2 regions of the Streptomyces sp. NPDC060184 genome follow, and region 2 is predicted to be linked to the other one. Evidence: riboswitches for the same ligand, from Rfam matches in the RefSeq annotation. Region 2 holds a riboswitch; the other holds the start of a gene.

Region 1 (11,950 bases), on a different contig from region 2:
GCCAGGAACCGCGACAGCACCGGAGAGGTCCGGCGGGACGCGTCCTCCTCGGTGGCGACGGCGTCGCCCGCCGGCCCCCCGGACACCGGCGCCCCCGGCTCGGGGCGGGGCGCCCGGCGGGGTGCCGCCACGCCGGGCCCCTCCGCCCCGGGCGGCGGCCCGGCGGAGGGACCGGCCCCGGTCGTGGTGTCGCTCACGCGGAGGCCGCCTCGTCCTGGGCGGTCAGCGCCCACCACGTTCCCAGCCCCAGCACGACGCCCGTGAGCACGGTCGTGGGCCCGCCGATGTCCGAGTACAGGAAATCGATGGTCTGCCACACCACCAGCCCCACGGCCACCAGCCCGCAGTCGATCGCTCCGGCCCGCCGCCGACGGGCGAGGAAGAGGGCGCGCACCGACGCCACGAGCACCGCCAGCCAGCCGCCCACGACGGTGACGAACCCGATCAGCCCCTGCTCCCCGAGGACCAGCAGATACATGTTGTGCGGCGACAGCAGGGCCTGCCTGCGGAACTCCTGACCGGCCCCCTCCGTGTCGCTGCCGGAGGACAGGCCGACCGAGGCGTGCCCGTCGCGGAACTCCGGGAAGCCCTTGAGGCCGACGCCGGTCGCCGGGCGCTCCCGCCACATGCTTCCGGCGGCCTCCCACAGGGCGTACCGGTCGTTGACGGAGCGGTCGGGGGCCCGCGCCACGTCGGTGACGCTGGAGAGCCGCTCCCGGACCATGTCGGAGCCGACGCCGAACCCGCCGACCAGCACCACCGACAGCGCACCCAGGACCAGCAGCGACCGGGTCGCCGTGCGCCGCCCGGTCAGCACCACGACCGTGAGCGCGGCCAGCGCCGTGGCGATCCACGAGCCCCGGCTGAAGGAGACGGCGAGCGCCACGACCAGTCCGGCGGTGACGACGAGCGCGCAGGGACGCAGCCAGCGGCGGACGGACGCGGACGGGCAGAGCGCGTACGGGACGGCGGCGAGCAGCCCGTACCCGACGACCGTCGCCATGCCCATGATGTCGCCGGGGCCGAACGTCCCCACCGCGCGGACCTCCTCGCCCATGTAGGAGGCTCCGGTGCCGGTGGCGAACTGGCGTACTCCGACGAACCCCTGGACCAGGGCGAGCAGGACGAGCGCCGCGGTCAGGAGCCGGAAACCGCGCGCGTCCCGGATGGTCAGGCACACGGCGAGCGGCACGAGGACGAAGACCTGGAGGTAGCGGACGAGGCCGGGGAGCGCCGCCGCCGGGTCCGAGGCGGTGACGGTCGCCACGGCGAGCCCGGTCACCGTGAGACCGGCGATCAGCACCGCGCCCGCGGGCAGCGGGCGCACCCGCCGGGCCAGCAGCCGCCCCAGACAGCACAGCACCGCCGCGCCCGACGCGAGGTCGGCCGGAAGCGCCCCTTGCGAGGCGGGTGTTCCGGCGCCGGGGACGGGGAGGGCGAGCAGCAGGACGGTCGCCACCAGCGGCAGCAGGGTCCAGAGGTCCAGCGCCCCGGGGGGCGGTGCCGCCTTCACCGGTGGGGCCGGTGGCGCGGCGGGCGCCCGCGACGTGACGGGCGCGGGTGCGACCGGGGCTTCGGTCGTGGGGGGTGTCATGCTCAGCTGCCTCCGCACCGGAAGAGGGAGAGGACGGTGCGGGCGAGCACGCACACGTCCTGCCAGAGTGACCAGGTCTCGATGTACCGGTTGTCGAAGCGGGCGCGGTCCTCGATCGAGGTGTCGCCGCGCAGACCGTTCACCTGGGCGAGCCCGGTGATACCCACGGGCATCCGGTGACGCGCCTGGTAGCCGGGGTGGACGGTGCTGAACCGGGCCGCGAAGAAGGGGCGTTCGGGGCGCGGTCCGACCAGGCTCATGTCCCCGCGCAGCACGTTCCACAACTGTGGCAGTTCGTCCAGCGAGGTACGGCGGAGCGCGTTGCCGACCGCGCTCATCCGCCGGTCGCCCGCGACGTTCCACCGGGTGGCCGACTCGTGGGCGTCGGCCGGCCGGAGCGTACGGAACTTCAGGAGGGTGAACGGCCTTCCGTGCAGGCCGAGTCGTTCCTGCCGGAAGAGCACCCCCGGCCCGTCGCAGAGCCGTACCGCGCACGCGCAGGCCAACAGCGCGGGGGAGGCGGCCAGCAGGGCGACGGAGGCGAGGACGATGTCCATGGCGCGTTTGGCCGCGTGCGAGAAGGGGTGGCGGCGCGCGACGAGCAGGCGGTGTGCCGAGTACCCCCACAGATGGTCCGGACGCGCGGGGCGGTGCTCCGGCATCGCACCGGTCGCCGGAGACTCGATCAGCCACATGCGGCAGCCGTGCCCGGCGAGGAGGGAGAAGAGGTCGGTGCCCTCGGGGGTCGCCGCCGGGTGCTCGGTGAAGAGCACGTGCCCCACCCGCTCGCGGACGACGGTCCGGCCCACCTCCTCCCGGGTGCGCAGCACCGGAGTCCTGCCCGCCGCTCCGTCGTCCGCCGCCGGGCCCGCGTCCGCCGCGCGCAGCGCGACCCGGCCCACGGCCCGCAGGCCGTACTCGGTGCGGTCCCGCAGCGCGGTCGCGGCACCGCGGGCGAGCGGTCCGGATCCCACGACGAGGGCGGGCCGGGGGCGGCGGGCCCCGGCCCGCGCACCGGCCCGGTACAGCACACCGCGTGCGACGCAGCAGAAGAGCGTCTGCACCCCCACCGCGCAGAGCAGTGTGGTCCAGCCGATCGCGTAGCGGGTGTCGTACGTGGTCAGGGTCTCGGCGGTCACGAACCACTGGAGCAGCGTCAGCCCGAGGACCGCCGGGAACTCGGCCGCCGCCGAGCGGGACAGCCGGGGCCGGTACAGGCCGCGGGAGGAATGGAGGAGCATCTGTGCCGTCGCCTGGAACGCGAAGACGGCGACCGGCCAGCGGGGGGCGGGGCCCACCGCCGGGGCGAGCAGCGCCACGAGTCCGTCCGCACCCATGAGCAGCACGGTCAGCCGGTGCCGGTGGACCTGCCGGACGACCGGTTCGGAGTAGCGCCGGACCGGGCCGCCGCGTGGCCGATGGACGGTGGAAGAAGCAGGGGGCAGCGTGGTCCCCCGGGCAGTGCCCGGGAGTGATGCACTCTCCGTCGTCATCGCTCGGTGCGCTCTCTCGTCGTGGTGCCGGACGGGTGGACTAGTTCCTGGTAGAGGCGGGTGACCTCCGCGGCAGTCCTGCGCACGTCGAAGGCCGCACGGGCGTGGACTTGGGCGACGCGGCCGAGCTCCGTACGGAGCTCGGGGTCGGACAGCAGGGCGGTGAGCGCGGTGGCCAGGGCCGCCGGGTCGTCCGGCGGGACGAGGCAGTGGGTGCCCTGTCCGGGCGGCAGGCTCTCCCGGGCACCCGCCACGTCGGTCATCACCACCGGCCGGCCGCACGCCATCGCCTCCAGCGGCGCGAGGGCCATGCCCTCCCACCGCGAGGGCAGGACGACGGCGTCGGCCGCGTGGATCCAGGGGCGGACGTCGTCGGCCGTCCCGGCGAACAGCACGTCGGACGGGGCCGCTTCGCGCAGCCGGGCCTCCTCGGGACCGCTGCCCACCAGGGCGAGCCGGCCGGTCCCCGGGCGCATCGCGCGCCACGCCTCCAGCAGGACGTCCTGGCCCTTCTGCCGGCAGAGGCGGCCGATGCAGACCAGCAGGGGCGGCCCGTCGGGGAGGCCGAGGGCGGTGCGGGCGGCGGCCCGTTCCCGGAGCCCGGCCGGCCGGAAGTGGCCGAGATCGATGCCGTTGTGGATCACCGACCAGCGGGCCGCGATGCCCGCGCGTTCGCCCGCCCGGCGTTCGCAATCGCTGACGCAGAGCACCCGGTCCGCCCAACGTGCCCCGAAACGCTCCCACTTCATCGCGGAGGCCGCGGTACCACCGCCTACCGCCTCGAACGACCAGGCGTGCGGCTGGAACACTGTCGGAATCCGGCCACGTACCGCCATCCGGCCCGCGAGACCGGCTTTCGCGCTGTGCGCGTGCACCACCTGCGGGCGGTGCTCCCGGACCAGGGACCGGGCTCCGGCGATCTCGCGGGCCAGCCCGAGGCCGGGGTCGCGTACGGCCCGCCAGCCGTGGACCTCCGCCCCCGTGGCGGACGCCAGCGCGGCCAGCGGACCGTTCGGCGGGCACCCGACGACGGGCCGAAGTCCGGCGCGGACCTGCGCCCGCACGAGATCGGCGACGACCCGGGCGACACCGCCCTCCACAGGCTGAACGAGATGAAGAATCTTCAACAGAATTGCTCCGGGGTGACGTTCTCGCGGCGCCTTCGGCGGTTTTCGTACCCACCCTCCGCACGACCGGTCGAAAGAGCCGGATGCCGACCGAGGAGGTGTGCACATGCGTTCTGTTCGGTTTCCGGTGAGCGGTGCTGAGCGCTCACCCTTCCGGGCAGGTTTGTTCGTTTCGCGCTTTCGCGCGAGAGTGGAAAATGAGTTAAACCGAACTGCACTTTGACAGACAGTCAGCCGGAATGTGTGGATGACTCGCGCGTGCGACCGGCCGTGCCGGACCCGAATGCCGCACGTCGCGGACCTGTTCGCATGCTCCGGGCGCGCCAGGGGCCCGCGCGTGAGGAAACGTTCCGGCGGAAGTGCGGAAGTGCGGAAGTGCGGAAGTGCGGGGGCACGGGGGTACGGGGGTGTGGAGTGCGGGAGATGCTTTCTGACCCTTCGCCGTTGAGTGCTCCGCTTGTCCGTCCGGTCCGCCCGTGCAGGACCTTCCGTGCGTAAAGCCTTTTCCGTGAGAGAGAACACGGGAAGGGGTGCGCACGGGACGCCGTTCGCGTGCGCGGTGGTGGCCGCCCGGCGTTCCGCGAAACCGGTCCATTCGGCCGAACGGACCGGCCACCGGTCCGAGAAGAGCGCTTTTCCGATTCCGCCGTTCACGACGGGGTACCGGCCCCGGCGGAACCGGAGGGAGCCCGGCCGCGTCGTCCTCCGGTGCGACCCGGTACCGGAGGACGGCGTCGTACGCCGGACCGGCCACCCCGTGGGGGCCCAGGGCTCCGGCGATGCCGTACGGACCGAGGAGAGCGATGCAACCGGCAGAGACCCCCGCACCCGCGCCCCCGGGCGTCTTGCCGGCCGTACCGTCCGCCCCGGCCCCCCGGAGGTGGCACCGCTCCGGGCGGGGGAAGACGGGCGCCGCGCTCGCCGCGGTGGTCGCCGCCCTGCTCGCCGCGCCCCGGCTGGTCCCCAACACCCCCGGCCGACTGGGCAGCCTGCTGGAGACCCTGCTGCCCTGGCTCGGCCTCGCGGTGCCGGTACTGCTCTGCGCCGGCCTGCTGCGCAGAGCACCGGTGGCCGTGGTGGCCGCGCTGCTGCCCGCCCTCGTCTGGGGCGTCCGGTTCGGCGGCCTCTGCCTCACGGGGGTGGACGACTCCGGCGGCCTGGTCGTGGTCCAGCACAACGTCAGCGACGAGAACGCCGACCCGGCGGGGACGGCGGCGGCCCTGAACCGGAGCGGGGCGCGGATCGTCGCGCTGGAGGAACTCACCGAGCAGGCCCTGCCCGTGTACGCGCGGGCCCTCGCGTCGCGCTTCCCCTACCACGGAGCGAGCGGCACCGTGGGGCTCTGGTCGGCCTACCCCCTGACCGACGTGCGCCCCGTGGACATCCGGCCGCACGACATCGCCGAGGGCTGGAACCGGGGCCTGCGGGCCACCGCGCACACCCCGGACGGCGACCTCGCCGTGTACGTCGCCCACCTGCCATCCATCCGCCTGGGCGCGACCGGCCTGCGCTCCGGCCCCCGGGACGAGAGCGCCGCGCTCCTCGCCACCGTCGTCCGGCACGAACCGCTGGAGCGGGTCCTGCTGCTCGGCGACCTCAACAGCACCGTGGACGACCGGGGACTGGGCCCGCTCCGCGCACACCTGGACGCCCCTGGCTCCGGAGCCGCGTTCAGCTGGCCCGCCTCCTTCCCGGTGGCCCGTATCGACCAGGTCCTCGCGCGGTCCGTCCGCGTCACCGGCATCCGGACCCTTCCCGCGACCGGCAGCGACCACCTGCCCGTGGCCGCGTACGTCGACCTCGGGGGCGCCGGGTAGAGCGCCGACCTCGCTGAGTACACGGTCGCGTCCGGCTGAGTACTCCTGCGCATCCCAGGGCCCGGCGCCGCTGGTCGGATGGGACCATGCCCACCGAACCGCACCCCCGCCCCCGTGTCCGCATCCGCCACGTCACCGTGGCCGGTTCCGCCCTGGCCGGGGCTCTCCTCCCGCTCGTCGCCGGAGTCCTGCTGGCGAAGGCGGCGGCGGGCGATCCGATGACCTCGGTGAACGCCCTGCTCACCCGTACCGGACCCGGCAGCCCGGTGCCGCCCTCGCAGTGGCGCGGCTGCGGCCGTGCGGTGCTGCGCCGGAGCGGGGAGGGCCGCGCGGTGAGCGGTGCCGCCCGGCTCGTACGCGGGGTGCGGGCCGGACGCGGGTGACGCGGGGCGAACGGCTCGCCGGGCCGGGGACGGTCCCGGCGTGCCTGGACGAGGCGTTCCGGGCGCCGACCGTGGCCGAACGCCGGCGGTTCCCCCGGATCCTCGCCAAGCTGCCGGCCCGCTCTCGCCGGTCCGGAGGAAGCGGTCGACCGGGACCGGGGACGTGGGGCGACCTCATCGTCTAGGGTGACGAGCGGGCCGTGACTGGCGTTCAGGTGGGGTACCACCGGGGAGCGGCCTGACATCATGTCGCCGCCGTACGCCTGGGCACTCCACCGTGAAGCTCAGGAGCAGCACGTGGCCCGGACACAGACAGCCCGCCTCATGGACGGCACCACCCTCGCCCGGCGTACCGTCGAGGAGGCCTCGGCCTCGGCGGCCTCCATCCGGCGGCGGACGGGGACGGCACCGTGCCTCGCGACGGTACTCGTCGGCGAGGACCCCGCGTCGGTGACCTACGTACGGATGAAGCGCGCCCGGTGCGAGAAGGCCGGCATCGAGTCACGGCATGTGGCCCTGCCCGCCTCGATCTCCACGGCCGGGCTGGTCGAGGCGGTCACGGAGCTCTCCGAGGACCCGGGGGTGCACGGCATCCTCCTGCAGCATCCGGTGGGCCCCCACATCGACGAGCGTGCCGCGTTCGAGGCGATCGCGCCGGAGAAGGACGTCGACGGCGTCACCATGCACTCCTTCGCCGCCATGGGGTTCGGCCTGCCCGGCTTCGTCTCCTGCACCCCCGGCGGCATCATGCGGCTGCTCGACGCGTACGAGGTCGGTCTCGCCGGCAAGCACGCCGTCGTCGTGGGGCGGAGCGCCATCCTCGGCAAGCCGGCCGGCCTGCTGCTGCTCGGCCGGGACGCGACGGTGACGTACTGCCACTCGCGCACCGCCGACCTCTCCTCCCACCTGCGGGAGGCCGATGTGCTGATCGCCGCGGTCGGCAGGCCGCGCTTCATCGCCGGGGCGGACATCAAGCCCGGTGCCGTGGTGATCGACGCGGGGTACAACCCCGGCAACGTCGGCGACGTCGACTTCGAGTCCGCCGCCGAACGGGCCGGGCTGATCACCCCGGTGCCCGGCGGCGTCGGGCCCATGACGATCGCCGTGCTGCTCGACCAGACGGTCCGGGCGGCGACCCACCAGCTGGGCCTGGGCTGACCGGCGGGCTTCCGGGCCGCGCGCCCAAAAGCCCGCCGTCGCACGCCCGGTCACCCCACCGCGTGCGGCGCGGTGTCCGGGCGCTCGAACTGAGTGCGGTACAGCTCCTCGTACCGTCCCCCGGCGGCGAGGAGCTCCTCGTGGGTGCCGCGTTCCACGATCCGCCCCGCCTCGACGACCAGGATCTGGTCGGCCGCGCGCACCGTCGAGAGCCGGTGGGCGATCACCAGCGCCGTCCGGCCCTCCAGGGCTTCGGCCAGCGCCTCCTGGAGCGACGCCTCCGAGGTGGAGTCGAGGTGTGCGGTCGCCTCGTCGAGGATCACCACGCGCTGACGGGCCAGCAGCAGCCGGGCGATGGTCAGCCGCTGCCGTTCGCCGCCCGAGAGCCGGTAGCCGCGCTCCCCGACCACCGTGTCCAGGCCCTCCGGGAGCGAGGCCACCAGACCGTCGAGCCGCGAGCGGCGCAGGGCGTCCCAGATCTCGTCCTCGGTCGCTTCCGGCCGGGCCAGCAGCAGGTTGGCCCGGACCGACTCGTGGAACAGGTGCCCGTCCTGAGTGACCATGCCGATCGTCTCGCGCAGCGAGTCGGCGGTCAGGTCGCGGACGTCCACGCCGTTGAGCCGGACGGCCCCCGCGTCGGCGTCGTACAGCCGGGGGAGCAGCTGCGCGATCGTCGACTTCCCCGCCCCCGACGAGCCGACCAGGGCGACCATCCGGCCCGGCCGCGCCGCGAAGGACACGTCGTGCAGGACCTGGGCGCCGCCGCGGTCGTCGAGCGTGGCGACCGCCTCCAGCGAGGCGAGGGAGACCTTGTCGGCTGAGGGGTAACCGAAGGAGACACCGTCGAACTCCACCGAGACCGGCCCGTCCGGCACCCGCCGCGCGTCCGGCTTCTCGGCGATCAGCGGCTTCAGGTCCAGGATCTCGAAGACGCGCTCGAAGCTGACGAGGGCGCTCATCACCTCCACCCGCGCGCCGGCGAGCGAGGTGAGCGGGGCGTACAGGCGGGTCAGCAGGAGGGCGAGCGAGACGACGGCGCCGGGTTCGAGCGTGCCCTGCTGGGCGTAGTGGCCCCCGAGGCCGTAGACCAGCGCCAGCGCCAGCGCGGAGACCAGGGTGAGGGCGGTGATGAAGCCGGACTGTGCCATGGCCGTCCGGACGCCGATGTCCCGTACCCGCAGGGCCCGGGCGGCGAACTCGGCGGACTCGTCGGCGGGCCGCCCGAACAGCTTGACGAGGGTGGCGCCCGGCGCCGAGAAGCGCTCGGTCATCTGCGTCGCCATCGCCGCGTTGTGCGCGGCGGCCTCCCGTTGCAGCGACGCCATCCGGGCGCCCCGGCGACGGGCCGGTACGACGAACACCGGTAGCAGCACCAGGGCGAGCAGCGTGATCCGCCAGGAGATGCCGAGCATCACGGCGAGCGTCAGGAGCAGCGTCACGACGTTGGCGACCACGCCCGAGAGGGTGTTGCTGAACGCCCGCTGGGCCCCGATGACGTCGCTGTTCAGGCGGCTCACCAGCGCCCCCGTACGCGTACGGGTGAAGAAGGCCACCGGCATCCGCTGGACGTGGTCGAAGACGGCCGTCCGCAGGTCCAGGATGAGCCCTTCGCCCAGGTTGGACGAGAGCCAGCGGGTGAGCAGCCCGAGAGCCGCGTCGGCCACCGCGATGAGCGCGATGAGCAGCGCGAGACGGACGACGGTGTCGCTCCGGCCGCCCCGTACGATCGCGTCGACCACCTTGCCCGCGAGGACCGGTGTGGCCACCGCGAGCAGGGCTCCCGCCACGCTGGCGGCCAGGAACCGCACGAGCCGGCCGCGGTGCGGGCGGGCGAATCCGGCGATGCGGCGCAGGGTCGCCCCGGAGAACGGCCGGCGGTCGCGCTCGGCGTTCATCACACTGTGCAGCGACGACCAGGCGGTGAATTCCATGTCCATGCAGGGGCTCCGGGTTCTTCCGACCGACGGACGGCCCGCGGGGGGCCCGTAGGACAAGAACATAGGACCTCAACCATTATTGAGGTCAACGGGTTTCATCGTCGCGCCCGCCGCCGGGCCCTGTCGCGCGGACGCGCCGGGCCCGCTCCGCTCGCACCCCGTTCCGGAAGCGGTCCGCCCGGCGCGGTGCGACGGTGGACACGGTGCCACTCAGGCACCCGAACCGGCGGAGAGGACCACGAGGTGCGTATCGACCTGACGGGCAAGAAGGCCGTCGTCACCGGATCCTCGCAGGGGATCGGCCTCGCCATCGCCTCCGGCCTCGCCGCCGCGGGCGCCTCCGTGGTGCTGACCGGGCGCGACGCAGGCCGGCTGGAGTCGGCGGTGCGGACCCTGCGGGACGGGGTGCCGGACGCGGACGTCGAGACCGTCGCCTGCGACCTGGTCACCGAGGAAGGGGCCGATCGGCTCCAGCGGGCCGTACCCGAAGCGGACGTGCTCGTCAACAACCTCGGCATCTTCGGGGCGCGCCCGCCGCTGGAGATCACCGACGAGGAATGGCGGACGTACTTCGACACGAACGTCCTCAGCGCAGTCCGGCTGATCCGCCGCTATCTGCCCGGGATGACCGGCCGGGGCTGGGGGCGGGTGCAGAACATCGCGAGCGACTCGGCACTCGTCGTCCCCGCCGAGATGATCCACTACGGGATGTCCAAGACCGCGCTGCTCGCGGTCTCCCGGGGCTTCGCCAAGGAGGCGGCGGGAACCGGGGTGACGGTCAACTCGGTGATCGCCGGACCGACCCGTACCGGAGGCGTCGAGAAGTTCGTCTACGAACTCGTGGACAAGGACCTGCCCTGGGACGAGGCGCAGCGCGCGTTCATGCGCCTGCACCGGCCGCAGTCACTGCTCCAGCGCATCGAACCCGAGGAGATCGCCAACCTGGTGGTCTACCTCAGCTCGGCCCAGGCCTCCGCCACCACCGGTGCGGCGGTCCGGGTGGACGGCGGGTACGTCGACTCGATCGTGCCCTGACCGCTGTCGGCCCACGGGCCCGGGAGGGGTACGCGCGGCCGGAGCCGCCTCGGGAGGCTGGCATGATCGGGGTATGGACGAGAGCATCATCGCCGCGTGTGACGGGGCGTCGAAGGGCAACCCCGGGCCTGCCGCCTGGGCGTGGGTGGTCGCGGACGCGGCTGGGCGCCCGCAGCGCTGGGAGGCGGGACCGCTGGGCACCGCCACCAACAACGTCGCCGAGCTGACCGCTCTGCGCTCGCTGCTGGAGTCGACCGACCCCTCGGTGCCGGTCGAGGTGCGCATGGACTCGCAGTACGCGATGAACGCCGTGACCAAGTGGCTGCCGGGCTGGAAGCGCAACGGCTGGAAGACCTCGGGCGGGAAGCCGGTCGCCAACCAGGAGCTGGTCGTCCGCATCGACGAGCTGCTGACCGGCCGCGCGGTGCGTTTCCAGTACGTCCCCGCCCACCAGGTCGGCGGGGACCCGCTCAACGCGCTGGCGGACCAGGCGGCGAGCGAGGCGGCGGTGTCGCAGCTGCCCGCCGGCACGGCCCACGGGACGGCCGCCCTGCCCGAGCCCGCGCCGTCCCGGGCGGTGAAGAGCGCGCCCGGGAAGACGGCGAAGGCCTCCACCGGCACAGCCCGTACGGGGGCGACGATCCGCGCGAAGTTCGCCGGGCGGTGCCGCTGCGGCAAGCCGTACGCGGCCCAGGAGATGATCGCGAAGAACCCGGCGGGCTGGGGCCACCCGGAGTGCCGCACCGAGCCCGCCTGATCCGCCCGACCGCCGGGTGGTGTCCGGCCTGCCCGACCGGACCGCTCGACCCGCCGCGCGTGAACGGGCCGAGTGTTCCGCGGGCCGGCCGCCCGTTCTGCCGACCCGCGCCCGCCGGTCCGGCAGGCGGACCGGATCCGTGTGCCGGACCGTTTTGTCAGCCGGTCACTCCGCGCATTTCGCCTGGTCGGCCGTCGACTTGGTCACGTTCGGCGGCTTCACCGGGGCGGTGAGCAAGACGCCCGCACCCTTGAAGTCCTTTCCGAGGGTGAGCGTCATGGCGGGCATGCCCTGGGCGTTGACGACGCTCTTCCCCGGCTTCATCGCCGATCCGGACAGGCCCATCAGCGCGGCGAGCTTGCGGGCCTGGTCGGCCTGGTCGGGGGCGTACTCCAGCGTCGTCCTCGCGAGCTTCGCCGGGGCGTTGGCCCCGTTCTCGGACTTGGCCACGCCCACTTCGTTCTGCAGCCACTCCACGGTCTTCCCCGCCGAGCCGTCCTCGGCGCCGCCGTTGAGGACCCGTACCCGCACGTCGCCCGCGGCGGACTGGGTGCCCTTCAGGCGGGCGGCGACCGAGGCGGCCTCTTCCTTCTTCTTCTGCTTCACCTCGGTGAGGGAGACGTCGTCGGCGACGGCCTGGAAGACCGGA
Region 2 (11,950 bases):
ACCGCTGAGGGGAAAGCGGGGACGAAGGCGACTGCGAAGAAGGCCCCCGCGAAGAAGGCCCCCGCGAAGAAGGCCTCCTCCGCCAAGAAGACGGCGGCGGGCAAGAGCGCTTCGGGCAGGCGGACCTCGCGTTCCTCCGCCTGAGCGCGAGCACTGAGAGCCCGGAGCGCCCGGAGAGCTCGCGGCCTGCTTCCCCGGCCGTACGCCTCCCGCCTCACCCCTCCGCCGTACCCACCGGGCCGGTCAGGCGATGTCCGCCGGGTCGATCGACGGCAGGTCCAGCGACGGCAGGTCCAGCCCGTAGGGGTCGTCCTGCTCGACGACGTACGTGCACGAGGTGTAGGTGTACCCGGGCTCGATCTTCGAACCGTCCGCGTAACTGTCCACGGCCGCGTTCGCCCCGGTCCCGTGCTTGTACAGGAAGTGGTAGTCGCCGGCGGGCAGTCGCAGCCGCGCCTTCGGGTAGCTCTTCCCGCTCGCCCGGCAGGCGTGCTGGTTCCCGTCGGCCGTGCTGTCGTACCGCCCGCAACTCCCGCACGCCTTCAGGGTGACGGTGCCGGTGACCGGCCCGGTGTAAAGGACCTCCACCGTGTTGGGCGCGTCGTTGCTGATGACGAGCTCCATCGTCGGGCCGCCCGGCCGTTTCGCCGGTGGCAGCTTCTCCCCGGCGGCGGGGCGGTTCTCGGCGATCTCGGCGGCTATCGAGATGTTCCGCGCCTGCCCGCGCCGCCCGTCGTCCCCGTACGTGTCGGCGAACCCGGTCAGCGTGGAGCGCGCCTCGTCGAACTTCTTCTCCCTGAACTGGTCCACCCCGCAGGCGTACACCCCGTCCTGGACGCCCCGGTCCGCGCGGGCGGCCGAGGCCTTGAGTGCGTCCCCGGTCAGCGCGCCCACGGTCGTGCCGATGCGGCGCAGCGTCTCCGTCACCGTGCACGGCTCGGCGCCGCCCAGCTTCCCGGCCTCCTCGGCGATCCGCGCGTCGACGGCCGCGGCCACCTTCCCGGCGGCGGCCGAGTCCGGGAACGTCCGCTGGAGCTCGGCGAGTTCGGTGCCCTCGGAGGCGGAAGCGGCGTCGGTGCCGAGCTTCGACATCCCGCACGCGTACAGGGACTCGGACAGCGGCTCGTCGGGCCACTGCGCGAGACTGCCCAGCAGTTCGGCGTCCGCGCCCCTCGGCAGGGTGCGCAGATGGCGCAGCGGTTCCAGCGCCCCGCAGAAGTCCTTCGCGGTGTACGGGGCGGAGACCGCCGCGTAGTAGGCCTTCAGCCGGTCCGGCACCCGCTTTCCGGCACGCGAGTCCGGGTGCTTGAGGCCGAGGTCGCGGTAGACGGCGTACGCCGAGGCGTACTTCGCCTTCGCCGTGGTGAACCACTGGCCGTGCGCCGCGGCGACCTCCTGGTCGGCGGTCTCCAGCCGGTCGAGCAGCATCTCCTGCACGGCCTCGTCGCGCGCGGAGCCGTAGAACGCCACCCCGCCCACCGGGACGGCCAGCAGCACCAGCCCGAGCACGGCGGCCACCACCGGCCGCCACGAGCCGGCGACCGGCGTCCGCCGCGCGATCCTCGCCGCGTCGGCGGCGGCCACGACGAGCACCACGAGGTAGAGGACGAGCACGCCGCCCGGCACCCCGTCGGGATCGGCGGGCAGGGCCGTGAGCAGCAGCAGGCCCGTCGCGGCGAGGCAGAGAGCGGCGCGGATCCAGCGGCGGGTGAGGAGATGGCCGAGCCCGAGACCGCTGAGGTCGAGCAACCCGGCCGCGACGGCGCGCAGCCCGGCACCCGGCGGCGGGGGAGAGGACGGGAGAGGGGGCGGCGGCGAGGGAGGCCCCGGCGGGGGCGGCGGCACGGGCGGCGGCCCCGGCGGGGGCGGTGGTACGTTCACCGGCCCGCCCGGTCCGGAGGTCCGGGCGGCCGTCGGCCCCGGTCCCGGCACGGGGCCCGGGCTCGGATCCGGCCCCGGAGCGCCGTCGTACGGATGCGCGCGTCCCTCGTCCGACTCCATACGGTCCCCCCACCGTCGAGCCATTGCGGTTACCTTCTCTCTTTCCCCTTCCTCGCTCGTCCACGCACGAACCGGACGGTTCGTCACGGTCCGGGCACCGCCCCCCGCCGGACGCCCGCCGCCGCGTCGACCGCCGTGTGTCGGCACCGGATCGGGGCCTCGTCGGCAGCGGACCGGCGCCGCGCCGGCATCGGGATCGGGGCAGCGTCAGCGCTTCATCAGGGCGAAGACCCCCCAGCCGAGGTACTCGCGCTCGTACCGGGCGTAGCGGACCGGGTCGGTGGTGAGCTCCGCCCGTACCTGGGCGGCCAGTTCGTCGTCCGGGTTCCGGTCCAGCCAGCTACGGAGATTGAGCCACTGCGCCGCCCGGTACCGGTCCCAGCTGTTCTGGTCCGCCAGCACCATCTCCACTACGTCGTACCCGAGAGCGCCGAACCGCCCCAGCAGCTCGGGCAGCGCCAGGAAGTCGGCCGGGCCGCTCGCGTGGCAGCCCTCGACGGTCTCCTGGTCCGGGGGTTCCCGGCGCCAGTACGGCTCGCCGATCAGCATCAGGCCGCCCGGCCGCAGGCTGCGGGCCAGCAGCTCCACCGTCCCGTCCAGGCCCCCGCCGATCCAGGTCGCCCCGACACAGGCGGCGAGGCCGACGGGCACGTCCGCGACATGCCCGGAGGCGTCCCCGTGCACGAACTCCACCCGGTCCGCCACCCCGAGTTCCGCCGCACGGGCGCGTGCCCCCGCGGTGAAGACGGTGCTGATGTCGACTCCCGTACCGGTGATGTCGTGGTCACGCGCCCAGGTGCACAGCAACTCGCCGCTGCCGCTGGCGAGGTCGAGCGCACGGGTTCCCGGCTCCAGGCGCAGGGCCCGGCCCAGCGTCGCCAAATCCTCGGAGGTGAACGGGTTGTGGATGCGGTGGCTGCTCTCGCGGATGGTGAAGACGCGGGGAAGGTCCACGGGCGGCGGCTCCTCTCTTCTCGGGTGAGGCGGGTACGGAGGCGGCGGGGGTCGTCTCTTCGCGGGCCGAGCCGGTACGGAGGCGGTGGGCCGCCGGGGCGGGGACAGTCCTACGGGCGGCACGCGCCGCGTGTCCACCGGATTTCTCGCCCCCCTGCCCACCGACTCGGCACCGCCCCGGCCCCGTCCCGTCCGTGTTTTCCCGCGCGCGCTCCGGCCCGAGCCGGTAACGTCCTGCGTGCCGCGACTGGCGTGCGCCTCACGGGGCGTTGCGTGGAAACGACCACGAGGGAGCGGCGCGCTCCGGCACGTCCGGAGGACCACCGCCGGAGGGCCGTCCGCCTGGGCATCCGGGTCCATGCCGCACGACGCGGCCGACCCGGGAGAGCCCGATGACCGTACCCGCACTCACATCCGTGACCGCCGTATCCGCACCGCCCTCCGACGGGGCGCCCGCCGCGGCGCCGTCCGCCGCCCGCCCTGCGCTCGCCGCCACCGATCCCGTACTCGCCGGGCTGATCGACGCGGAGGAGCGGCTCCAGGCCGACACCCTGCGGCTGATCCCCAGCGAGAACTACGTCTCGGCCGCCGTGCTGGAGGCGTCCGGCACCGTCCTCCAGAACAAGTACTCCGAGGGCTATCCCGGCCGCCGCTACTACGAGGGCCAGCAGGTCGTCGACCAGGTCGAGAGGCTGGCCGTCGAGCGGGCCAAGGCCCTCTTCGGCATGGAGCACGCCAATGTGCAGCCGTACTCGGGCTCCCCGGCGAACCTCGCCGTCTACCTCGCGTTCTGCGCCCCCGGCGACACCGTCCTCGGCATGGGCCTGCCGATGGGCGGCCACCTCACCCACGGCTGGGGCGTCTCCGCCACCGGCACGTGGTTCCGGGGCGTGGGCTACGGCGTGCGCCGTGACACCGGGCGGGTCGACCTGGACGAGGTGCGCGACCTGGCCCTCGCCGAACGCCCCAAAGTGATCTTCTGTGGCGGTACGGCGGTGCCCCGCACCATCGACTTCGCGGGCTTCGCCGAGATCGCCCGCGAGACCGGTGCGGTGCTGGTCGCCGACGTCGCCCACATCGCCGGGCTGATCGCCGGTGGCGCGCACCCCTCGCCCGCCCCGTACGCCGACGTCGTCTCCACCACCACGCACAAGACGCTGCGCGGGCCGCGCGGCGCGATGCTGCTCAGCACGGCCGAGCACGCCCGCGCCCTCGACCGGGCGGTGTTCCCGGGGCTCCAGGGCGGTCCGCACAACCAGACCACGGCCGCCATCGCGGTCGCGCTCGGCGAGGCCGCGCGGCCGGACTTCGCCGGCTACGCCCACCAGGTGGTCGCCAACGCCCGTCTCCTCGGCGAGGAACTGGCCGGGCGGGGCTTCGACCTCGTCTCCGGCGGCACCGACAACCACCTGCTGCTGATCGACCTCAGCGGCAAGGACGTGCCGGGCAAGGCCGCGGCCAAGGCGCTGGACCGCGCGGGCATCGTGGTGAACTACAACTCCGTGCCGTACGACACCCGCAAGCCCTTCGACCCGTCCGGCATCCGCATCGGCACCCCGGCGCTCACCACGCGCGGTGTTCCGGCCTCCGCGATGGCGGACGTGGCGGCCTGGATCGACACCGTGGTCGACGCGGCGCGCACCGGCGACGAGAGCGTGGTCGCCCGGGTCCGCGGCGAGGTCAAGGAGCTGATGGACGCCCACCCGGCCCCCGGCCTGCCGCTCGCCTGACCCCGCGGTGCGCGGAGACGGTACGCGGGCCCCGACGGGTCCTCGTACCGCCTCCGCCCCACCGGCCGGAAAATCGGTTCGCCCCTCCGCTTGCCGAAACAGCGTCTCTGCGGCCAATGTCCTCGCAGGCACGAGCCGTCCAGAAAAGAGACACATCATGCACACGCATCACGGCGACGTCATCGCCGCCGCCCCCGCCGGGCACGCCCCCGCCCCCGCCGGGCGCTGCCCGTTCCGGCTCGACCCCTCCGGTACGGACATCCAGGGCGAGGCCGCCCGTGTCCGCGCGGGCGGACCGGCCACCCGGATCGAACTGCCGGAAGGCGTCCCCGCCTGGGCCGTCGCCGACCCCGCCGTCATCACCCGGCTGCTCACCTCCCCGGACGTCTCCAAGGACGCCGCCCAGCACTGGCCCGCCTGGATCGACGGCGAGGTCGGGCCCGACTGGTCGATGGCCCTGTGGGTCTCCATACGCAGCATGTTCACGGCGTACGGCCCCGCCCACACTCGGCTGCGGAAGCTCGTCTCCGGCGCCTTCACCGCCCACCGCACCAAGGCCCTGGCCCCCGTCGTCACCCGCATCGCCGAGGAACTGCTCGACGAGATCGAGGCGTTGCCCGCGGGCGAACCGGTGGACCTGCGCGCCCGGTACGCCGGACCGCTGCCCGCCCGCGTCATCTGCGAGCTGTTCGGCGTACCGCTGGCCAGCCGTGACCGGCTCTGCACCCTGTTCGACGCCCTGTTCAGCACCGCGACCCCGGCCGAGGAAGTGCGCGTCCACGCCGGGGAGCTGTACGGCATCCTCCACGGACTCGTCGCCCTCAAGCGGGAGACCCCCGGCGACGACCTCACCAGCGCCCTGATCGCCATCCAGCGCGGGCAACTCGCCTCCGGCGAACCGGACCCCCTGGAGGACCAGGAACTGCTCGACACCCTCGTCCACTTCCTGTCGGCCGGGTACGAGACCACCATCAACCTCATCGACCACGCCACGCACGCCCTGCTCACCCACCCCGACCAGCTCGAACTGATCCGCACCGGCAAGGCGGAGTGGTCCGACGCGATCGAGGAGACCCTGCGCTGGGAACCGGCCGCGGCCAACCTCATGCTCCGGTACGCCGTCGAGGACATCGACCTCGGCGACGTGGTCGTGCCGAAGGGCGACGCCCTCGTCATGTCCGTCGCCGGGGCGGGCCGCGACGAGGGCCTGCACGGGCCGGACGCCGACCGGTTCGACCTCACCCGGCCGACCCGCCGCGACCATCTCGCCTTCGGACACGGCGTCCACCACTGCCTCGGGGCGCCCCTCGCCCGGATGGAGGGGGTCACCGCGCTCTCCGCGCTCTTCGCCCGCTTCCCCGGACTGACGCTCGCCGTCCCGTCCTCCTCGCTGCGCCCGGTGAAGTCCTTCATCTCCAACGGCCACCAGGAACTCCCCGTCCTGCGGCACGGCGGGCACGGGCACGCCTGATCCGTGCGGGGAACGTCCCCGGACAAAGGCCTCGCCCCCCGGGCCCGACCAGCCCCGGAAGCCGGTGGCGTACGGACCGCGGACTCCGTCCGCCCGCACGTCCGCCACCGGCCCCGGAGCCTCACCCGGCCTGGGCGACGGGCGCGGCCACTCCTTCCACCAGGCTGCGGAACACGACCTCCCCGTGCTGCGTCCCGGTCACCTCCACCGCGATCCTCTCCGGAGCGCCCGGAGCGCCCGGAGCGCCGTCCGAGCCAGGGGTCCGGCCCAAGGGCGCCCTGGGCGCGGGCACTTCGCGGGCGTCGATCCAGCACGGCGCGTCGAACTCCACGTACCGGGACGTCCGCATGTCGGTGGTGAGCGGGGACCACGACCGGCTTCCCGTACCCGCGACGACGGCGTGCGCGGCCTGCTGGCTCGCCTCCATGATCACGAGCCCCGGCACGTGGTCGACGGGGTGGTCCATCAGCGCCGGATTGCCGGTGTCGGCGATCAGTTCCCAGCGGTGGGGGTGGTCCGAAGCGCCGAGCACCACCTCGTCCGCCGCCCGCCGCCCGGCCGGTGCCGCGCCGACCGGCGCCGGCATGGCCCCGGGCCGCGCGGTCAGGTGCGAGCCGCGCAGCCGCCGGTAGACCCGGTCGGACACCCAGGAGAACCCGGACTCGCTCCTGACGAAGACGGACCCGTGCTGCTCCAGGGTGATGGCTATGCGGATACCGTTGCGCCCCGTCCAGGTGCAGACCGCCTCCGCGCGGATCGGCGACAGGTCGGTCGACCGGCGCGGATCGGCGGAGTAGGACATCCCGCTCATGAGGAACTGGTGCGCGGAGCTGATCTTGAACTCGGTGTGTGCGAGGCTGAGTCCGATCTGCCTCAGTGTCTGCGCGATCAGCATGTGGTGGTGCACACTGCCGAGTGCGGGTTCGAAGAAGACGTGCCGGCCGGCCCAGTCGATGTCGAGTGCGTAACTGTTCTCTGCGATCCGGTGGTAGTCGCGGATCAGCACGTCGTCCGGATGGACGCGGTGGGCGTCCGCCGGGCGGACCGAGGGCACGGTGTCCGGTACGCCCCCTCCGGGCGCCGGGACCGAGGCGGTGGCGTCCGTCCTGAACTCGGGGACGGACGGGGCGTGATGGTGCTTGACGGTGTGGTGCATGTGCTCCCCCCAGGGATGAATGCGCACGTGATCAGTGGTGGTCGAGCGCGAAAACGGAGCAGTTCGGTGCGTCCTCAAAGGGGCGGACCGTACGGGCCGTTGAGGGCGGGGAGCGCGGCCGGGAACACGGCCGCCGGCGCCGCCTCAACTGGAGGCCGCCGGGAACGGTGCCATAGAATACGGACCAGCCGGTTTCTTGAGGGGAACGTGCCGGAGACACTGAGCCCCGTCAGGCGCATCGTCAGGAGATCTCGAATGGCACGGCAGGAGCGCGCGATCAGGACGCGCAACGCAGTACTGACAGCCGCCGCAGCGGTCTTCGCGGAGCGCGGCTACGAGGCCGCGACGATTCAGGAGATTCTGGAGCGGGCCGCGGTGACCAAGGGTGCGCTGTACTTCCACTTCCCCTCCAAGGAAGACTTGGCACGAGGCGTTCTGGACCATGCGGTGACCGAGCCGCCGCCCGAACAACCACTCAAGATGCAGTCGTTCGTCGACATGGGGCTGATCCTCGCGCACCGGCTGCCGAGAGAGCCACTGTTGCGGGGCGCCGCACGGATTGCAGCCGATCAGAGCAACCAGCGCTTCTTCGGGAAGCCTTGGCACGACTGGGTGCAGTTGACCAGTCAGCAGATCACCGCAGCTCAGGGGCAGGGCGAGGTGCTCCCGCACGTCGATCCCGTGCGGACCGCCCAGACGATGGTCGGCTCCTTCACCGGCATCCAGCTGATGTCGCAGGCGGCCACCGAGATGGCCGACTTCGAGGAGCGCATCTCTCTTCTGTACGACCTGGTGCTGCCCAGCATCGCGGTGCCCGGCGTCCTCGGACGGCTGGACACCTCGCCCCAGCGCGGCGCCCGCGCCTTCGCGGAGGCCCGCGCTTCGGCCGAGGACCACGACCCCGCGGATTCCGGACCGCCGGACGTCTTCGACGTGGGGCGCCCGGCGGTCCGGACGGCCTGACCCGGCCCGGCGCCCCCGCGTACGTCCTGCCCGTCGTCGGGGCGGACGGCGCTCCTTCCACCACACGCTTCGGTCCGGCGTGCCCGGGTACCCGGAGTGGCGGCACACTCGCGCCCCGGCAACCATGGGCAGGTCGAACGGAGAACGCAGATGACCGACCGCAGGCCAGAAGGACCCGCGTACACCGGCGCCTCGGGAAGCCCGCCGCCCGTACCCGCCGACATGCCCGACCAGCAGGTGCAGGAGGGCGAGGACGCCCTGGACGTCCCCCCGCCGCCCTGGGCGGACCAGCGGCAGGACGACCCCGACGGCGCCGACCCCGACGGCGCCGACCCCGACGGCGCCGACCCCGACGAGGCCGGTGCGGGTGCCCGCGCGGCGCGCAACGCGGGCGTCCACCCGGACCACCCGACCCCCGACGAGTCGACCGGCTGAGCGGCGGCCCGCGGAAAACCGATGGAGCTCCCCGTGCTCCCGTGGCAGGCTCGCGCGCCGGCACCGGGACCGTCACGAGCGGGACGGCGGCATCCGGTGCCCGGTGGAACGACGAGCTTCCGGGAGGACCCCTTGACAGCGATCAGGCAGTTCCAGGTCACCTTCGACTGCGCGGACCCCGCACGCGTCGCCCGCTTCTGGTGCGAGGTGCTCGGGTACGTCGTACCGCCGCCCCCGGAGGGGTTCGGCACCTGGGAGGAGTACGACCGTTCGCTGCCGCCCGAGCGCCGGGGCGCGTCCTTCGTCTGCGTGGACCCCACCGGGGTGGGACCGCGGATGTACTTCCAGCGGGTGCCCGAGGGCAAGGCCGTCAAGAACAGGGTGCACCTCGACGTACGGGTCGGCACGGGGCTGGTGGGCGACGAGCGGCTGGCCGCGCTCGAAGCCGAGTGCGCACGGCTGGTCGCGCTCGGCGCGGTCTGCGTGCAGGTCCTGCGGGCCGACGGGTTCGACGAGTCCTGCATCCCGATGCTGGACATCGAGGGCAACGAGTTCTGCCTCGACTGAGGACCGTCGCGCCGCGGGGACGCGACCGCGAGCCGCGGCGCGACGAGAGGACGAGAGACCCAACGAGAAAACGAGAAAGGGCCCGATCGGCGTTTCCGCTGATCGGGCCCTCTGTCCGGAAGTGCCCCCGGCAGGATTCGAACCTGCGCACCCGGCTCCGGAGGCCGATGCTCTATCCCCTGAGCTACGGGGGCGTATCGCGGTGTTGCTCTGCGACGGGTGAAACACTACCAGCTCCGCAGGGGTGTCCGTGAACGGGTTTGTCCGCGGCGCCGGGCGCCGCGCGTACGCCGGGCGGCGGGGCCGGTGCGGCCCCCCGGAGCGGAAGTGGGCAAAACCCGGACGCGGCCCCGGGGGCGCACCTACTCTCGAAACGTGTCAGGGGCGTACGGCCGCGTGCTTGTTGTGGACGACAACAAGGTCATCCGGCATCTGATCAGGGTCAACCTGGAGCTTGAGGGCTTCGAGGTCGTGACCGCGGCCGACGGTGTCGAGTGCCTGGACGTCGTGCACCGTGTGCGGCCCGACGTGATCACCCTCGACGTCATGATGCCCCGGCTCGACGGCCCCCGGACCGCCGCACGCCTCCGCGAGGACCCCCGCACCCGTGCCATTCCGGTCGCGATCATCAGCGCCTGTACCCCGTACGAGGCGGATCGGGGCGTCGCCGCCGGGGTGGAGGCGTTCCTGGCGAAGCCGTTCGAGCCCAGCGAGCTGGTGCGGCTGGTGCGCCGCCTCGCACTGCCGGAGGAGCCCGCGGCGATGGACGGCGGTCTCGGCGCCGGCCGGGCGGGCAGCGCCGCGCGCTGAGCCCCGCCCGGGACACCGTGCGCCCCGGCAGCCGCCCTGGGGCCCCGGCGACTGCCCGCATGGCGAAACGCGGTCGCGGAGGGCCCCCCTTCCTCCCCTAGGCTGGTCCCGTGACCCCCGCCGACCTCTCCAGGACCGTGCTGCACGCCGTGCGCCGCGCGGTGGACGAGGACGCCCTGCGAGTGGCCGTGCCCGCGCGCGTACGGGTGGAGCGGACGCGCCCCGGCGGCAGCGGGGACTACGCCTGCGCCGTCGCGCTCCAGCTCGCCCGTCCGGCGGCGCTGCCCGCGCACGAGGTCGCCCGCATCCTCAAGGACCGCATCGCGGCCGAACCCGGGATCGGGCGGGTCGAGATCACCGGGCCCGGATTCCTCAACCTCACGCTCGACGCCTCCGCCGACGGAGCCGCCCGGACCGCCCTCGTGCGCGAGGTGGCGGCGCGCGGCGCGGCGTACGGCCACGGGACGGCGCTGAGCGGCCGGACGCCGCTGCTGCCCTACGCGGCCGAGGTCCGGGCCGCCGTCACCGCCGACGCCGTCGCCGCCCTGCTGCGGTCCCAGGGCGCCGCCCCGCGCACCGTCCCGACCGGACCGGCCGACCCGGCGTGGAGCGGCCTCGGGGTCGTCGTCGGCACGGATTCCGGTACGGGCTCCGGGCCCGGGGACGGTGCGGCCGGAACGATTCGGCCCGTGCCCGCCGGGATGCCCGCCACAGACCTCCTCGTACGCCTCGGGCCCGACGCCGCCCGCTGGGGGCTGCTGCGGGCCGCCGGGCACGACCGGGCCGTGCTCGACGGCGGACTGCTCGTCCAGACCGCCGCAAACCCGCTCTTCCTGGTCCGCTACGCCCACTCCCGCGCCCGCGCCGTCACGCGGGCCGCCCGCGCCCTCGGCCTCCGGCCCACCCCGGACGCGTACGACGACGGCGCCCGGGACGCGTACGACGACGGCGCCCGCGGCGGCACGGCCCGGCGCCACGGCGCCGCACCGGGCCGCACCGTCGCGCCCCACGCCGCCCCCTTCGGGGAGCCCGCCGCCCTCGCGCTGGCCGCCCTCCTCGCCGACCATCCGGCGGTCCTGGAGGCCGCCGCCCGGCACCGCGCGCCCGACCGGCTCGCCCGCCACCTCGAAGCCGTCGCGCACGCCTTCTTCGACTTCCACGACGCCTGCCCCCCGCTCCCCGCCGGCGACGAGAAACCCTCGGCCGCCCACCGCTCCCGGCCGGCCCTCGCCGAAGCCACCGGGACGGTGCTGGCCGGCGGCCTGTCCCTGCTCGGTATCAGCGCGCCCGAACACCTTTGAGAGACCCGAGAGAGTCATACGATGAGCCGTTCCGCCCACCCCGCCGGACCCCGTCACGCCGATGTCGTCCCCGAGGGCCACTACGCGGCCCCGCCCGCCGACCTGAACCTCCTCGACGAGAAGGTCTGGTCGCGCACCGTCACCCGTGACGCGGACGGCGCCCTCACCGTCGGCGGCATCGAAGTCGCCCGGCTCGCCGAGGAGTTCGGCACCCCGGCGTACTTCCTGGACGAGGCCGACTTCCGGGCCCGCTGCCGCGCCTGGTCCGACGCCTTCGGGCCCGACGCCGACGTCTACTACGCGGGCAAGGCGTTCCTCTCCCGCGCGATCGTGCGCTGGCTCCGCGAGGAGGGCCTCAACCTCGACGTCTGCTCCGGCGGCGAGCTGACCACCGCGCTCGACGCCGGGATGCCCGCAGAGCGCATCGCCTTCCACGGCAACAACAAGACGGTCGCCGAGATCGAGCGGGCCGTGGAGGCCGGTGTCGGCCGGATCGTCCTCGACTCCTTCCAGGAGATCGTCCGCGTCGCCCACGTCGCCCAGCGGCTCGGCAAGCGCCAGC

Evidence for each region. Region 2 has a riboswitch for ZMP and ZTP ahead of glyA (serine hydroxymethyltransferase). Riboswitches for the same ligand answer to the same signal wherever they lie in the genome.
Region 1: another riboswitch for ZMP and ZTP. It lies ahead of ACFWEE_RS16850 (bifunctional 5,10-methylenetetrahydrofolate dehydrogenase/5,10-methenyltetrahydrofolate cyclohydrolase); the one in region 2 lies ahead of glyA (serine hydroxymethyltransferase).

What each region holds. Positions count from the first base shown of each region.
Region 1 covers NZ_JBHWYX010000022.1:49,412-61,361, forward strand. The annotation lists gene murJ (murein biosynthesis integral membrane protein MurJ) at 1-197, opposite strand, end outside; gene ACFWEE_RS16825 (O-antigen ligase family protein) at 194-1,594, opposite strand; gene ACFWEE_RS16830 (exopolysaccharide biosynthesis polyprenyl glycosylphosphotransferase) at 1,597-3,087, opposite strand; gene ACFWEE_RS16835 (glycosyltransferase family 4 protein) at 3,084-4,187, opposite strand; gene ACFWEE_RS16840 (endonuclease/exonuclease/phosphatase family protein) at 5,018-6,031, shown strand; gene ACFWEE_RS16845 (hypothetical protein) at 6,118-6,414, shown strand; ZMP/ZTP riboswitch at 6,605-6,690, shown strand; gene ACFWEE_RS16850 (bifunctional 5,10-methylenetetrahydrofolate dehydrogenase/5,10-methenyltetrahydrofolate cyclohydrolase) at 6,739-7,572, shown strand; gene ACFWEE_RS16855 (ABC transporter ATP-binding protein) at 7,623-9,509, opposite strand; gene ACFWEE_RS16860 (SDR family NAD(P)-dependent oxidoreductase) at 9,753-10,544, shown strand; gene ACFWEE_RS16865 (ribonuclease H) at 10,618-11,301, shown strand; gene ACFWEE_RS16870 (LCP family protein) at 11,467-11,950, opposite strand, start outside.
Region 2 covers NZ_JBHWYX010000032.1:81,272-93,221, reverse strand. The annotation lists gene ACFWEE_RS21665 (Ku protein) at 1-144, shown strand, start outside; gene ACFWEE_RS21660 (hypothetical protein) at 244-2,001, opposite strand; gene ACFWEE_RS21655 (SAM-dependent methyltransferase) at 2,209-2,955, opposite strand; ZMP/ZTP riboswitch at 3,189-3,310, shown strand; gene glyA (serine hydroxymethyltransferase) at 3,348-4,685, shown strand; gene ACFWEE_RS21645 (cytochrome P450) at 4,843-6,156, shown strand; gene ACFWEE_RS21640 (ScbA/BarX family gamma-butyrolactone biosynthesis protein) at 6,278-7,312, opposite strand; gene ACFWEE_RS21635 (ScbR family autoregulator-binding transcription factor) at 7,568-8,275, shown strand; gene ACFWEE_RS21630 (hypothetical protein) at 8,426-8,710, shown strand; gene ACFWEE_RS21625 (VOC family protein) at 8,843-9,277, shown strand; tRNA gene ACFWEE_RS21620 (tRNA-Arg) at 9,400-9,471, opposite strand; gene ACFWEE_RS21615 (response regulator) at 9,605-10,087, shown strand; gene nrtL (ArgS-related anticodon-binding protein NrtL) at 10,198-11,388, shown strand; gene lysA (diaminopimelate decarboxylase) at 11,410-11,950, shown strand, end outside.